Regions from separate parts of the Pseudomonas sp. EL_65y_Pfl2_R95 genome, predicted to be linked through region 1. Evidence: predicted binding sites of a transcription regulator. Region 1 holds the regulator's gene; the other holds the start of a gene.
What was found. Region 1 encodes FliA, which starts transcription of late flagellar genes. Its sites were predicted from a motif close to CTAAAGTTTNNNNNNNNNNNGCCGNTAA; they were not measured.

Region 1 (7,736 bases):
CTGCCATGCTCAATGTCATGCGCGGCAGTTTTTCATTGTCTCGCGAAGTCATTCTCGATGAGCGCAATATGGGCATCTGGCTGATGGCGGCGGGGCAAATCGCGTTTGAGGCGCTGGTACCGCTATTTATGGCCCTGTTGATTGCCTCTATTGTCGGGCCAATTGCCTTGGGTGGCTGGTTGTTCTCGGCGCAGGCGATGGCGCCGAAGTTTAGCCGGATGAACCCGGCTGCCGGGCTCAAACGCATGTTCTCGACCAAGGCGCTGGTTGAGTTGGTCAAGGCGCTGGCCAAGTTTTCAGTGATCTTGATTATCGCGCTGGTGGTCTTGTCAGCCGACCGTGATGCGCTATTGGCCATTTCCCGTGAGCCGCTGGAAAACGCCATCATGCATGCCTCTCAAGTGGTGGGTTGGAGTGCCTTGTGGATTGCCTGCGGCTTGATTCTGATTGCCGCAGTGGATGTGCCGTTCCAGATCTGGGACAACAAGCAAAAATTGATGATGACCAAGCAAGAAGTGCGCGACGAGTACAAGGACAGCGAGGGCAAGCCTGAGGTCAAGCAGCGTATTCGCCAGTTGCAGCGCGAAATGACGGAGCGGCGCATGATGCAGGCCGTGCCCCAGGCCGACGTGGTCATTACCAACCCGACGCACTTTGCGGTGGCCTTGAAGTACGATCCCACCAAGGGAAATGCCCCGGTGATGCTGGCCAAGGGCGGCGACTTCACTGCCCTGAAAATTCGTGAGATCGCTCAGGAACACAATGTCATGCTGTTGGAATCTCCGGCGCTGGCGCGGGCGGTGTTCTACTCAACTGACATTGATCAGGAAATCCCTGCCGGCCTGTACCTCGCTGTGGCGCAGGTGCTGGCCTATGTTTACCAGCTGCGTCAGTACCAAGCCGGTAAAGGCAAGCGCCCGGACAGCCTAAAAGACCTGCCAATTCCTCCTGATTTGCGCCGCGACGATTAATCGGGCGCCCGCACCTAAACCGTCGGTTTCAATGAATTTTCAGTTGTAAGGCAAAGTTGGACGGGATCTTGCAAAACCCTAGCTAAAGGCGCCTCCGCGTCAAAAGATTGAACCAGCTGGGGTAAAGATGTGGCGGTAGATCACTCTCAAATCATCGGTAACGTGCGCAGTAATCTTTCGGGATTGCGTCAGGGCAACCTGGGCATTCCGTTACTGCTATTGGTCATGCTTGGCATGGTCATGTTGCCGATCCCGCCATTTCTCCTGGACGTGCTGTTTACCTTCAGCATTGCCCTGTCAATTGTGGTGCTGTTGGTCGGTATTTATGCCTTGCGACCGCTGGACTTCGCGGTATTCCCGACCATCTTGCTGGCGGCAACTCTGTTGCGCCTAGCGCTTAACGTTGCCTCAACGCGGGTGGTGCTGCTCCACGGTCATGACGGTCATGCGGCCGCGGGGCAGGTGATCCAGGCTTTCGGTGAAGTGGTGATCGGCGGTAACTACGTGGTGGGGATCGTGGTCTTCGCGATCTTGATGATCATCAACTTCGTGGTCGTCACCAAAGGTGCTGGGCGCATCTCGGAAGTGAGTGCACGTTTCACCCTCGACGCCATGCCCGGCAAACAAATGGCCATCGATGCCGATCTTAACGCCGGTTTGATTGAGCAAGCAGAAGCCAAGAAGCGGCGTTCAGAAGTGTCCCAGGAAGCGGATTTCTACGGCTCGATGGACGGTGCCAGTAAATTCGTCCGTGGTGATGCGATTGCAGGCCTGCTGATTCTGTTTATCAACCTGATTGGCGGCGTCGCCATCGGTATTTTCCAGCACGGTTTGAGTTTTGCTGACGCTGGCAAGGTTTATACCTTGCTGACCATTGGTGACGGTCTGGTTGCCCAGATTCCATCGCTGCTGCTGTCTACCGCAGCGGCAATTATGGTGACCCGGGTTTCCAGCTCGGAAGACATGGGCGCGCAAGTCAATCGCCAGATGTTCGCCTCGCCGCGTGCTTTGGCGGTGGCTGCCGCCATCATGATCGCCATGGGCCTGGTGCCGGGCATGCCGCACTTTTCCTTCATCAGCTTGGGTTTGGTGGCGGCGGGCGCGGCTTACTGGATTGCCAACAAGCAGCGCGTGGTCAAAGAAGATGAAGTCAAAGAAGTTCAGCGCCAGCAAGAACAACTGCCTGCGCAGCGTGCTCAAGACGTTAAAGAGCTGGGCTGGGATGACGTAACCCCGGTGGACATGGTCGGCCTGGAGGTGGGCTATCGGCTTATCCCTCTGGTTGATCGCAACCAAGGCGGCCAGTTGCTCGCGCGGATTAAGGGCGTGCGCAAAAAGCTGTCGCAGGAGATGGGCTTTTTGATGCCATCGGTGCATATCCGCGACAACCTGGATTTACAGCCCAATGCTTATCGCTTGACCTTGATGGGCGTCAGCGTGGCTGAAGCAGAAGTGTACCCGGACCGTGAGTTGGCGATTAACCCAGGGCAAGTATTTGGCACCCTTAACGGGGTTGCCGCCAAAGATCCGGCGTTCGGTCTCGAAGCGGTCTGGATCGAGGTCAACCAGCGTGATCAGGCCCAATCATTGGGCTACACCGTGGTTGATGCGAGCACGGTCGTTGCCACGCACCTCAATCAAGTGTTGCATAAGCATGCCCATGAGCTGCTGGGCCACGAAGAAGTCCAGCAGCTTATGCAGTTGTTGGCGAAAAGCTCGCCAAAGCTGGCTGAAGAGCTGGTGCCGGGGCTGGTGTCGCTGTCGACTCTGCTCAAGGTCTTGCAAGCGCTGCTGCAGGAGCAAGTACCGGTGCGCGATATCCGCACTATCGCCGAAGCCATCGCTAACGTGGCACCAAAGAGTCAAGATCCCGCCGCTATGGTTGCTGCGGTGCGAGTGTCGTTATCCCGCGCAATCGTGCAAAGCATCGTGGGACTAGAGCCCGAGCTGCCTGTGATCACCTTGGAGCCAAGGTTGGAACAGATATTGCTAAATAGCGTACAGAAGGCCGGGCAAGGTTCAGAAGAAGGCATCCTTCTTGAACCCGGTATGGCTGAAAAGCTGCAACGTTCATTGATTGACGCAGCGCAGCGCCAGGAAATGCTTGGCAAGCCAGTGATCCTGCTGGTGGCGGGGCCGGTCCGGGCGATGCTGTCGCGGTTTGCACGAATGGCGGTCGCCAATGCCTATGTGTTGGCGTACCAGGAAATACCGGATAACAAGCAAGTCACCATCGTTGCGACGGTGGGTCAGAATTAAGTGGGGCCAATCGCACAGATGAAGTCCGGCCACCACAACACCGAGGTCACAGGTATGCAGGTTAAACGTTTTTTTGCTGCCGATATGCGTCAGGCCATGAAGCTGGTTCGTGAAGAGCTGGGTGCTGATGCGTCGATCATCGGAAATCGCCGTGTGGCCGGCGGTGTTGAGCTGACCGCCGCATTGGATTACCAAGTGCCTGCGGCCCCGGTGCGCCAGCCGAATCCCGCATTGGAAAGCGAGCTGCGTAATACCCAGTCAAAAATCGCTGCAGCCCATGCCGAGCTGAGCTTGCGCATTGAGCCAGAGGTGGCAAAAGACCTGCAGTTATTTGCAGAGCTGGCCGAGCAGCGGCCTGAAAGCCCGTTGGACGTCGCGGTTCGGGCCTCAACCCACGCTGCAGCCGCCGCAGTTGAGCAAAGCACTATCGATGCCATGCGTTCTGAGCTCTCGGGGCTGCGTGAGTTGATTGAAGTTCAACTCGGTTCGATCGCCTGGGGGCAAATGCAAACCCGTCGCCCGCAGCAAGCTAACTTGTGGCGGCGCCTGCAGCGCATGGGCCTGCCGGCCGATGTGGCCCGTCCGTTGCTGGAGCGTGTCAGCGAAATTGCCGAGCCGCGTCAAGCCTGGCGCATGTTGTTGGCACACTTGGCGCACTCGATTCAGGTGCCCAAGCAAGAGCCGCTTGAAGAGGGCGGTGTAATCGCTTTGGTGGGTCCTGCTGGCATGGGCAAGACCACCACTATTGCCAAGCTCGCCGCCCGTTACGTACTCAAGTATGGCGCACAGAATGTCGCGCTGGTGAGCCTGGACAGCTACCGCATTGGTGCCCAGGAGCAACTGAAAACCCTGGGTCGCATTCTGAATGTGCCGGTGACCCTTGTTGATCCAAGCCAGTCGCTGACGCAGGTCATTACGCCATTGATGCGCAAACGGGTGGTTTTAATTGATACTGCAGGCCTGCCCGCCAATGATCCGGCACTGCGTATGCAGCTGGAAGCTCTGGCGAGTCGCTCGATTAATGCGAAAAATTACCTGGTTATGGCCGCAACCAGTCAAAATCAGGTACTCAAATCGGCTTACCATAGTTACAAGCGCTGTGGGCTTATGGGCTGTATTCTGACTAAACTGGACGAAGCCGCGAGTATGGGTGAAGTTTTGGGCTTGGCGATCAGTCAACGTTTGCCAGTGGCTTATGTGACCGATGGCCCGCGTATTCCAGATGATTTGCAATTGCCGCGAAGCCACCAGTTGGTGAGTCGCGCGGTAGGCCTTCAAGCGCAGGAAGAGCCAAGTGAAGACACCATGGCTGAAGTCTTTGCCGGCTTTTACCAGCAACCGGCTAAGCGGGCTAGTTGATGCAATACCCGATGATTTTTAGCACAGCCTGTTTACGAACGGCGTGTGTTCATTTTAGTCGGAGCACAATGGATAATGTGCTCCTGACCCGCGTGAGCAAGGAGCGTAATTAAATGGCTGTTCACCCAGTTCAAGTAATCGCTGTCACTGGCGGTAAAGGCGGGGTTGGCAAAACCAACGTGTCAGTCAATTTGGCCATGGCTTTGGCTGAAGAGGGACGGCGCGTGATGTTGATGGATGCCGACTTGGGTCTGGCAAACATCGACGTGCTCCTCGGACTTACCCCTAAGCGTACGCTGGCGGACGTCATCAGTGGCGAATGCGATATGCGTGACGTTGTGATTCAGGGGCCTTGCGGTATCCGTATTGTGCCAGCTGCTTCCGGCACCCAAAGCATGGTGCAACTAACTCCGATGCAGCACGCTGGATTGATTCAGGCGTTCAGCGACATCAGTGAAAACATTGATGTGCTGATTGTTGACACCGCAGCCGGCATCGGCGATTCGGTGGTCAGCTTTGTGCGCGCGGCGCAGGAAGTATTGGTGGTGGTTTGTGATGAGCCCACCTCAATCACTGATGCCTATGCATTAATAAAGCTGTTAAATCGCGACTACGGCATGAATCGTTTTCGGGTGTTGGCCAACATGGCGCATACCCCGCAAGAGGGTCGAAACCTGTTTGCTAAGCTAAGCAAGGTAACGGATCGTTTTCTTGATGTTGCGCTGCAATATGTTGGCACCGTGCCTTATGACGAGTCGGTGCGCAAAGCGGTACAGAAACAGCGTGCAGTTTTTGAAGCATTTCCACGTTCAAAAAGCTCCGTGGCGTTTCGAGCAATTGCCCAGAAGGTCTGCACATGGCCTTTACCCGCCAATCCGCGCGGGCATCTGGAGTTTTTTGTCGAGCGTCTGGTGCAACAACCTGCTACTGACACGCCGGCATGACAGCGGCGTCTGGACTTCGAATGTATAGCAAAGCGCAAGGTAAAGACTTGCAACATCAGCTGATCGAGCGTTATGCGCCACTGGTTAAGCGAATTGCCTATCATCTTTTGGCGCGCTTGCCAGCGAATGTTCAGGTCGATGATTTGATTCAGGCGGGCATGATTGGCTTGCTCGAAGCTTCAAAGAAATACGACGGCGCCAAAGGTGCCAGTTTTGAGACCTTTGCCGGCATTCGCATCCGCGGCTCAATGCTCGACGAGGTGCGAAAGGGCGATTGGGCGCCGCGTTCTGTGCATCGCAATAGCCGCATGGTCAGTGATGCAATTCGATTAATTGAAGCAAAAACCGGTCGTGACGCTAAAGATCACGAAGTTGCGGCCGAACTCCAATTGAGTCTCGAAGATTACTACGGCATTCTTGGCGACACTTTAGGTAGCCGCTTATTCAGTTTTGACGACCTGCTTGAGGACGGTGAAAGCGGCGGCTTGCAGGAAGATGCCAGTCACAGTCAATCCGGGCCTTCACGGGAATTTGAGGAAGAGCGCTTTCAGGCAGCCCTTGCTGATGCAATTGGTAACCTGCCGGAACGTGAGCAGTTGGTCATTTCGTTGTACTACGACGAAGAGCTCAACCTCAAGGAAATCGGCGAAGTGCTGGGGGTAAGTGAGTCTCGGGTTAGCCAGTTGCATAGCCAATGCGCCGCACGTTTGCGTGCGCGTCTAGGTGAATGGCGAGCTAAATAAAATTGTAATCAGATACTGAAAAACCTTGTATAGCAAGGCGCAAGCAGTGCGCGCCGAGCTTACGATTAGGGGTGCATTCAGGATGCTGGGTGCACTGGGGAATGTACGGAGGTCGACTTGGACAAGAACATGAAAATCCTCATCGTTGATGACTTTTCAACGATGCGCCGCATTATTAAAAACCTCCTGCGTGACCTGGGGTTTACGAACACCGCTGAAGCCGATGACGGCACAACCGCATTGCCGATGCTGCAAAGCGGCAGCTTCGATTTTCTGGTGACCGACTGGAACATGCCGGGCATGACCGGTATTGAACTGTTGCGCGCCGTGCGTGCAGATGATCGTCTGAAACAACTGCCGGTACTGATGGTGACTGCCGAAGCCAAACGTGACCAGATCATCGAGGCTGCTCAAGCCGGGGTGAATGGTTACGTGGTGAAGCCATTCACTGCTCAGGTGCTCAAAGAAAAAATCGAGAAGATATTTGAGCGTGTAAACGGCTGATGTCTGCGCTGAGGTTGTTATGGAACACGATGATTCGCAAGTGGGTGACTTTGAGTCGACCCTGAAAAGTAATGCCCACCAGTTGCTTGAAAGCCTTGAGCGCGGCAATTTCAGTGAGGCGGTCCAAGTCATCAATGAGCTTAACAAAGTGCGCGACCGTGGCCTTTACCACGAAGTCGGCAAGCTGACGCGCGAGTTGCACAGTGCGATCGTCAACTTCCAGCTGGACCCGCGCCTGCCTTATGCCACTGAAGCCTCGCAAATTACTGACGCCACCGAACGTCTCAATTATGTGGTGACCATGACCGAAGATGCGGCCAACCGGACCATGGATCTGGTTGAGCAAAGTGCACCTCTGGTTAACGATATCCGCACTGACGCACAAAGTTTGAAGGCCGACTGGGGGCGCTTTATGCGCCGTGAGATGGGCGCTGAAGACTTCCGTGAATTGGCCAAGCGGGTTGAGTTGTTCTTGGCTAACAGCGAGCGCGACAGTGGCAAGTTATCCGGACACCTGAACGATATTTTGTTGGCTCAGGATTACCAGGATTTAACCGGTCAGGTGATCAAGCGTGTGACTCAACTGGTAACTGAAGTTGAGAGCAACCTGCTCAAATTGATGCTGATGGCGACTCAGGTTGACCGCTATGCCGGCATTGAGCATGACCCGGAAACGTTGCGTGCAGAAAAACAACAAGAAAAAAATCCATCTCAGGGTGAAGGTCCGCAGATTCATGCCGATAAGCTTGATGACGTCGCATCTAGTCAAGATGACGTCGACGATCTGTTGTCCAGTCTGGGATTTTAGGAGCACGTCCATATGAGCTTCGGCGCCGATGAAGAAATTCTCCAGGACTTCCTGGTAGAGGCCGGCGAGATACTCGAACAGTTGTCCGAGCAGTTGGTTGAGCTGGAAAGCCGCCCGGATGACATGAATCTGCTCAATGCGATTTTTC
Region 2 (7,736 bases), 1.0 Mb from region 1:
CTGACAGACGTAATGCACCTCTGGGCGCAGCAGCTCTAAGAGCTGTAAGCGGTTCTCGGAGGGGGTCAACAGTTGGTTTATTTCAACCAGCGCTTGATAAAGCTGGCGAGCCGTTTCACCGATGTTGGCCTTTGGAAGTTGGGCTATCCAGCGTTTAAGGTCGCGCGGAGTAGAGTCACAGAACGACAAGCTCTGGTTTTTCGGCGTCGAAACGCGAAGCAAGAGGTGAGGTGCTTGTGTCTCAGTCAAACTTGAATACTCCATGCCAGCAAAGGGCCAACATTCTAGTGGTCATACTAGAAACTCTAGCAGCATCCTTACGTGACACAGGGTAAAGAAGAGATGTATGTGACTGAGTCACAACACTATTAGCACAACTCTTGGCTTAGCCCTTGGTGCCCGGCATTCCCTAGCCGGGCAGTTACACAACTGTACACTATTCAATGAGTCGCAGTGTTTATGCGGCGGTTTCAGGCCCATAGGCGCCCATCAACTGGCCCATTTGTACACTGCTTCCAGCGCTTAGTGCTTCGCTCCATTTAACCTGCTCGGGGCCGAACAGTACAACCGCTGTCGAGCCCAGCTTGAAACGTCCCATCTCGGCGCCTTTTTCCAGATGAATTGGCGCACGGGCAGTTTCATCGTAGCTAAAGGTTTTCAGTTCGCGCTTTGGTGGTGTAACCAAGCCGGCCCAGACGGTTTCGACCGAAGCAACAATCATTGCGCCGACCAACACCACGGCCATTGGCCCGCGCTCGGTATCAAACAGGCACACCACACGCTCGTTCCGGGCAAACAGCTCAGGCACATTCTCTGCTGTGGTTTGATTAACCGAAAACAGGCGGCCTGGTACGTAAACCATCTGTTTCAGTGTGCCTGCCAGCGGCATGTGAACGCGGTGATAGTCCTTAGGCGACAGGTAAACGGTCGCAAATTCGCCACCCATAAAAGGGCTGGCCAGTTGCGTATCACCGCCGAGCAATTCGACCACGCTGAAACTGTGACCTTTGGCCTGGAATATCCGACCATGCTCGATTTTGCCCAGTTGGCTAATGGCGCCATCTGCGGGGCAGAGTACTGCATCAGCACGGGTGTCGAGTGGGCGGGCGTCGTCTTTGAGGGCGCGGGTGAAAAAGGCATTGAAATGCTCGAAAGCAGTTGGGTCTTCGACCTTTGCCTCAGTCATATTCACGCCATATTGTGTGATAAACCAATTGATCAGGCGGTTTTTGAACCATGCCGAGCGGCACTCAGCTGCGCAACCAATCAAACGCGACAACAAATGGTGCGGTAGCAGATATTGGCTGATGATGAACAGGCGTTGTTTCATTGCGATTCCTTAAGACCTTCTTGGATAGCGCACTGCCTGCGATAGCGCAGGCAAAGCACTTACTGATGCGTTTGTGGTGGTTATTCTACCGGGGTATCGGGGTGGTTGCCCCATTCACCCCAAGAGCCGGCGTAGGCTTTAACCTTTGGATAGCCAAGGGCTTTTGCCGCCAGATAGGTAAAGCCCGAGCGGTGATGTGTCTGGCAATGGGTGATGATTTCTTTGTCCGGAGTGATACCCAGCGTTTGCAGCACCTCTGCCATGTCCCGACGGATGCGCAACGAGCGAGTTGGGTCCATGCCGGCTGTCCATTCAAAGTTGATGGCCCCGGGAATGTGGCCACCTTTTGCGGCAAGTACTTTGTCGCCACTGTACTCGCCGGGGGCGCGAGCATCCCAGATTGCCAGATCGTTAGCGCCAAGGCGGCTTTGCAGGTATTCACGACTGGCGGTTGGGCCGTCATCCAAGGTCAGTCTGACTGCTTGGTTGTGCAGAGTGGGCTGCTCGGTGCTGACTTCCCGGTCTTCGTCGAGCCAGGCGAGCAGGCCGCCATCCAGGTAGTGATAATTACTGTGGCCGATAACATCCAGCAGCCAGATGAAGCGACCGGCCCAACCGCCGCCTTCGTCGTCATACACCACATAAACTGCATCGGGGTTGTGCCCCAGTTCAGTAAATACCTGCTCAAGATCTTCAATTGCAGGTAGCAGGCCGGGGGCGGGAGGACGGCCCAGCTGCGTACGCTTTGGGTCAATGAAGTAGGCGCCGGGGATGTGCCCGGATGCATAGCGCCCGGCGCTGGTGAGGTCGACCAGTATAAGGTTGGGTGCGCCAAGACGACTGGCCAGTTCAGCAGGTTCAATAACCAGAGGGAGTTCAGCGAAGGCGGACATGCCGGACCTCAGAAAAATGAGTATATCGCCAGCATTGTAGCGGAAAGGAGGGTGAATCTTCGAACAACACTACTGTGCGAGACGTTACGGCGGGTGAATGGGTTCGCTGAACCATGTCTGAGCGGCTTATGGGTGAGCCGGAGGCGCTCTTAGCGCCCGCGATTGGCAAAGCTGTTGAGTGCGCGCTCAATGCACTGGCCGGTTTTGGCGAAGATTTGCAGGCGGTTTTCATCCAGCTCCGCCCCGTTGCAATCGCAGATCGCAATCATCGCCACCCGGCCATTGCTGCCCAATGACCTGAGCATTACGTGTTCGCTGGGGAATAGCGCCTTTAGGGCACCGGGCAAACGCGCCGAAAATTGGGCAATATTTTCCGGGGTTAAACGCAGTTGTCCGGGTTTGCTCAACAGCGTGCGGATAACCTGACTTTGTTGCGGGTCAATACTCAGCCCATTGGCCGATGAATCAAGGCCAATGCCTTGCTGCGCTACCAGCTTGCTTTGCGTGCGATCAGCCAGCAGCAAAAGGACGCGCTGCATACCCCCTGCTTGCAAGGCGCGGCTGGCGCAGGCAGTTAATTGCAGGACATTATTGAATGCGCTGGGCTCGCTAAGAAGTTGTTGGCACAGCTGGCGCCAGTCTTGCACGTCTGCTTTGCTAACAGTTTTGCTGGGCTCAGTCGCTACCAAGTGGCTGGTATGCCAGGGCCAAAGCAGTGCTTGAGCAGGATGCCAAAGGTCAGTGGTGACCAGTTTGCGAGCACTGATAGCGGCTTGCTGATGGATTGATTGCTGTAAATCGGCAACCGGCAATTGCAGGTAAAGCCCGGTGAGTTGCTGCCAGCGCAAGCTGTGCGGACCATCCCACGCATGGTGCGCAGACAGCGCCAAACCATTGGCCAGCAGGATGCAATTGGCCGGTTGGCTGAGCCAGCGCTGCAGCTCTGGATCGGCGTCCAGGCATTGTTGCTGATGCAGTGGGTGTTCATTGTCGCGGGCAATCAATAGGGTTTTTGCAAGAAATCGTCGGTCATTGAGCAGCAACCGGTAGCTGTGGCAAATCCACTCGGGCAGTTTCCAGCGTTCGGCAACGGCCAGACAAAGTTGCAGCAAGGGTACGCCGAGCATGTCGATCTCGACCTTTTGCGCAGGCTCGGCTTTGACCAGAACACGTTGCTCCCAGGTACTTAGCAAGTCAGGGTAAGCAGCCACCAGCGCCCACACCGGGGCGAGAAACAGCATGCTGCCCCAATGGATTTCCTGCCACAGTCGCGCTAAACGACTGGAGAATAAACCACTGGCTTGCTGCGAGGCGTGTTGGCTGATCAGCTGGATTTGGCGTAATGCCAAGGGTATTTCCTCGCGATTTAACGCGGGTAAGCGCTCAAGTAAGGTCTGGGTGCGTTGCAGACCCAGCCGGTTAAGCGCGTTCTCGAGGCTTTCGGCCGGTTCGCCGAGGGTGTTCTGTGATGCATTGGCCTCGCGCAGCACACTGATCGCCAAGGCTGGGCTAGTTTGAATCAGTTCCGCTATCTCGCGCAAAGAGCGCCGACTGTCCGTCAGTGCGGCCAGAACTTTCTGTCGGCTTTCTATCTGCACCGGCATCAACTGGTTATCTAATAGCTCCAGCCATGCTTTAAGAGTGCGAGGTTTAGCAATTTGATTTGACATTGGGTGGGCCAAACTGGCTTTTATTATTAACTGACTATAGTCTCGCCCAAACCTTCCGATATAGAGAAGGGTTGTTTCAACTATTCCTTATTTCAGGCGCGTAAGTTTTTAAATTATGGCAAAAATCATCGGCATCATAGTGGTGTTCGCCAGCGTATTGGGTGGTTTCATCCTGTCTGGCGGCCATGTAATGGCATTGGTGCACCCGTTTGAGGTGCTCATTATCGGGGGCGCGGCATTGGGGGCATTTCTCCAGGCAAACCCTGGTAGCACCTTTATGCACGTATTCAAGAAGTCGCTGAAGATGTTCAGTTCGCGCTTCAAGCACTCCTACTATCTGGATGTGCTGCAACTGATCTACGAAATCCTTAACAAAAGTCGGCGTGAAGGCATGATGGCCATTGAGGCTGATGTCGAGAATCCGGCGGCGAGCCCCATATTCAGCAAGTACCCGGCGATCCTCAAGGACGAGCGGATGACCGCGTTCATCTGTGATTATCTGCGGATCATGTCGTCCGGCAATATGGCGCCGCACGAGCTTGAGGGCTTGTTCGACATGGAGATCGCCAGCCTCAAAGAAGAGCTTGATCACCCTGGGCATGCGGTTGCCAAGATCGCCGATGGCCTGCCAGCAATGGGTATTGTGGCCGCCGTATTGGGTATTGTGATAACCATGTCGGTGCTGGCCGAGGCGAATAACGCCGAAATCGGTGAAAAGGTCGGGACGGCTCTGGCCGGTACCTTTATGGGGATTTTGGCCTCTTATGGCTTTTTTGGTCCGCTGGCCAGCTCCCTGGAGCATGATGCCAAAGAAGAGGTCAATGTCTACGAGTCGATAAAGGCGGGTTTGGTTGCTTCTGCGTCCGGCATGCCGCCATCGCTTGCTGTCGAGTTCGCGCGTAAAGTCTTGTACCCGGCGCACCGCCCAAGCTTTAGCGAGCTTGAACAGGCTATGCGTGGAAACTAAAGGCTGAACCATGGAGAACAATCAGCCAATCATCGTAAAGCGCGTCAAGAAAGTCGCGGGTGGCGCCCATGGCGGCGCGTGGAAAATTGCCTTCGCCGACTTCGCAATCGCGATGATGGCATTCTTTATGGTGATGTGGCTGATGTCGTCGGCCACCCCCGAACAGAAAAAACTGATCTCCGGTTACTTTCAGGACCCTATTGGCTTTACTGAAAGTGCCAGCCCCTATGTGATTGATCTCGGCGGCTCGCCAACCCCTTCACCTGATCGCACCTTGAACCCCGAGATGAAGCCGGATGCGTCGCAGAGCGCCACTGATGTGCAGCCTGATGCATCATCTGACGCGGCCCCGGTTGATCCGCAAAAGGCCGAGAGCATTGCCGAACAGATGGAGCGTGAGCGCTTGGAGTTGTTGCTGCAAGAGCTGCAAACCAAAGTCAACGAAGATCCACAACTGCGTAATTTCAAGGATCAGATTCTGTTTGAAATTACTCAGGCTGGCTTGCGTATTCAGATTATGGATGCCGAAAATCGCCCCATGTTTGACATCGGCAGTGCACGCCTGCAGCCCTACTTCGAAGATATCTTGCTGGCGCTGACCGATACCATTAATGCAGTGCCGAACAAGATCAGTATCAGCGGCCATACCGATGCCAAACCCTTTGCTGGCAGTGGCGGCTTTGGTAACTGGGAGCTGTCTGCCAACCGCGCAAACGCGGCACGGCGCGTATTGGTAGAGGGCGGTTATGACACCGATAAAGTGGCGAGGGTTGTAGGTTACGCATCCTCCGCACTGTTTGATCGCGAAAACCCGTTAAATCCGGTTAACCGGCGGATCGATATTGTTGTACTGACCAAGAAGGCCCAGCGCGCAATTGACGGTGCTCAAGGTGCCGGAGACGCGCCGGCCACCGAGGCTGCAGACAAACCGGACGCTAAAGGTGCAGCTATTGCCCCGCAGGATATTCTGCCTGCTGATGAAATCAAGCAGCGTTTGAATATCTTCGAAGACGGCGCGTTGAAGCTCGATCAGCCCGAGCCTTAACTCGGCGAACGCTGGCGTGGTCTTAGCGTCAATGCGGCTGTCGCGATCCACCTTTGTTGATCGCGACAGCCCGCTGCCACGGATGCATCGTTGATGCGTTCCAGTGGACAACCTGACGTTGCCCATCGAGTGCGAGCAGCTTAATAGTCGTCTTCTGGCAGGGTAGTCAGAATATGCCGGTAGCTGGCCATGCGTTGGGGCTGTATACGGCCGTCTTCAAGGGCTTTAAGCAGCGCGCAGCCAGGTTCCCGGTCGTGCTTGCAATCGCGAAAGCGGCAGTGTCCGAGCAGGTCATGGAACTCGATAAAACCCGCTTCAACGTCATCGCGGCTGACATGCACCAAACCAAACTCGCGAATGCCGGGTGAGTCGATAAGCTCACCGCCACCGGGGAAGTGAAACAAGCGTGCTGTGGTCGTGGTGTGAGTGCCCTTGCCGGTCAGTTCAGACAGCGGGCCGACGCGGGTTTCAACTTCGGGCAGCAAGCTGTTTACCAGCGACGACTTGCCGACACCGGACTGGCCGACGAAAACACTGACGTGGCCGTCGAGTTGCTGCATAAGCTGGTCCATGCCGTCACCCTGATGAGCCGACACCTCAAGCAGCGGGTATCCCAACTGGCGATAAACGCCAAGCATGGCATTGAGCGCGACGCCGTTTTTATCGTCAATCAAGTCAGCCTTGTTGAGCAGAAGCAGCGGGCGAATACCGGCGTGCTCGGCTGCGACCAAATAGCGGTCGATCAAGTTGGCGTGCGGTTCTGGCAGCGGCGCAAAGACGATAACGATCAGATCTACGTTGGCCGCGACAGGTTTTAATTGGCCGCGAGTATCTGGCCGGCATAGCTCGGTATTGCGCGGCAGTTGCGCAACAATAACCCCGATCCCTTGATTGCCGGGACGCCAAACCACGCGATCGCCAGTGACCATGGTCGGCAAGTTGGCGCGCAGATGGCAGCGAAAGACCTGGCCGGCCATGTCCCCTTCGAGCGCTTCGACTTCAACTTGAACGCCGAAGTGGGCGATCACCAGCCCCGTTTGCTCGGGGCCAAGGTCGCCGCCTTCCAGCGTTTGCAATGCTTGTGATTCGCGCTTGGCGGCGCGGGCAGCGCGCTCGCCCTGAATTTTTTCGATGCGCCAGTTTTGCCGGCGATTGAGTTGGCGTTTGGCCATGAAGGTTCCGAAGGTGTGTTACATAGGGGGATTATTTCGCTGGCAATTCTAGCACGGGCAACGACAAAGGCTGTTGCTCCGGCTAGACGGCGAGGCGCATCAGCCGACAAAATCAGTAATTTGAATCACGGCGGTGCCAAATCATGGCGCGGCAATGATGGAGGCGGGTGATGGTGTTGGTTGAGGGCTTGCGCAGATTAGCTCAGCGTTATCCGGCTTTGGTGGCACTGCTCGCGCAGTTGCTGGCGACCGCCTTGCTGACCGCTGTTGTGCTGGCGGCTAATCACCTTGCCGGGTGGCGTTTCGGGTGGCTGACTGCAGGGCTGTTGCAAGGGTTGATGGCTGCGACTCTGGGCCGTTGGCTAGGTTTATCACGCTGGTGGTGGTGGCTGAATCTGGGCTTTGTGCCTGCGCTGTTGGCTTTTGGCGGCGCGCCGTTGCCGTCCTGGGTGTTTCTTGCGGCCTTTTTGCTGCTGTTGCTCTTCAACTGGAACAGCTTCACGGAGCGGGTGCCTTTGTACCTGACGGGCGCGCAGGGCACTCAGTTGCTGGCAGGCATCATTGCGCAACAACCTGCGCCGCTGCGTTTTGTTGACTTGGGGTGCGGCCCCGCCGGGCCATTGTTAACACTGGCTCGGCAGTTTCCCACAGGCCAGTTC

Region 2: the regulator FliA is predicted to act here: its motif matches at 3,928-3,955, upstream of motA (flagellar motor stator protein MotA).

What each region holds. Positions count from the first base shown of each region.
Region 1 is NZ_CAXAOV010000001.1:501,863-509,598, reverse strand. Features, by position in the region: gene flhB (flagellar biosynthesis protein FlhB) at 1-971, shown strand, start outside; gene flhA (flagellar biosynthesis protein FlhA) at 1,101-3,230, shown strand; gene flhF (flagellar biosynthesis protein FlhF) at 3,285-4,589, shown strand; gene fleN (flagellar synthesis regulator FleN) at 4,703-5,533, shown strand; gene fliA (RNA polymerase sigma factor FliA) at 5,530-6,276, shown strand; gene AACY09_RS02385 (chemotaxis response regulator CheY) at 6,406-6,780, shown strand; gene AACY09_RS02380 (protein phosphatase CheZ) at 6,800-7,588, shown strand; gene AACY09_RS02375 (chemotaxis protein CheA) at 7,601-7,736, shown strand, end outside.
Region 2 is NZ_CAXAOV010000001.1:1,501,549-1,509,284, reverse strand. Features, by position in the region: gene AACY09_RS07110 (molecular chaperone) at 1-264, opposite strand, end outside; gene asd (archaetidylserine decarboxylase) at 458-1,336, opposite strand; gene AACY09_RS07100 (rhodanese-like domain-containing protein) at 1,411-2,223, opposite strand; gene AACY09_RS07095 (HDOD domain-containing protein) at 2,373-3,893, opposite strand; gene motA (flagellar motor stator protein MotA) at 4,009-4,860, shown strand; gene motB (flagellar motor protein MotB) at 4,871-5,905, shown strand; gene rsgA (small ribosomal subunit biogenesis GTPase RsgA) at 6,046-7,077, opposite strand; gene AACY09_RS07075 (class I SAM-dependent methyltransferase) at 7,248-7,736, shown strand, end outside.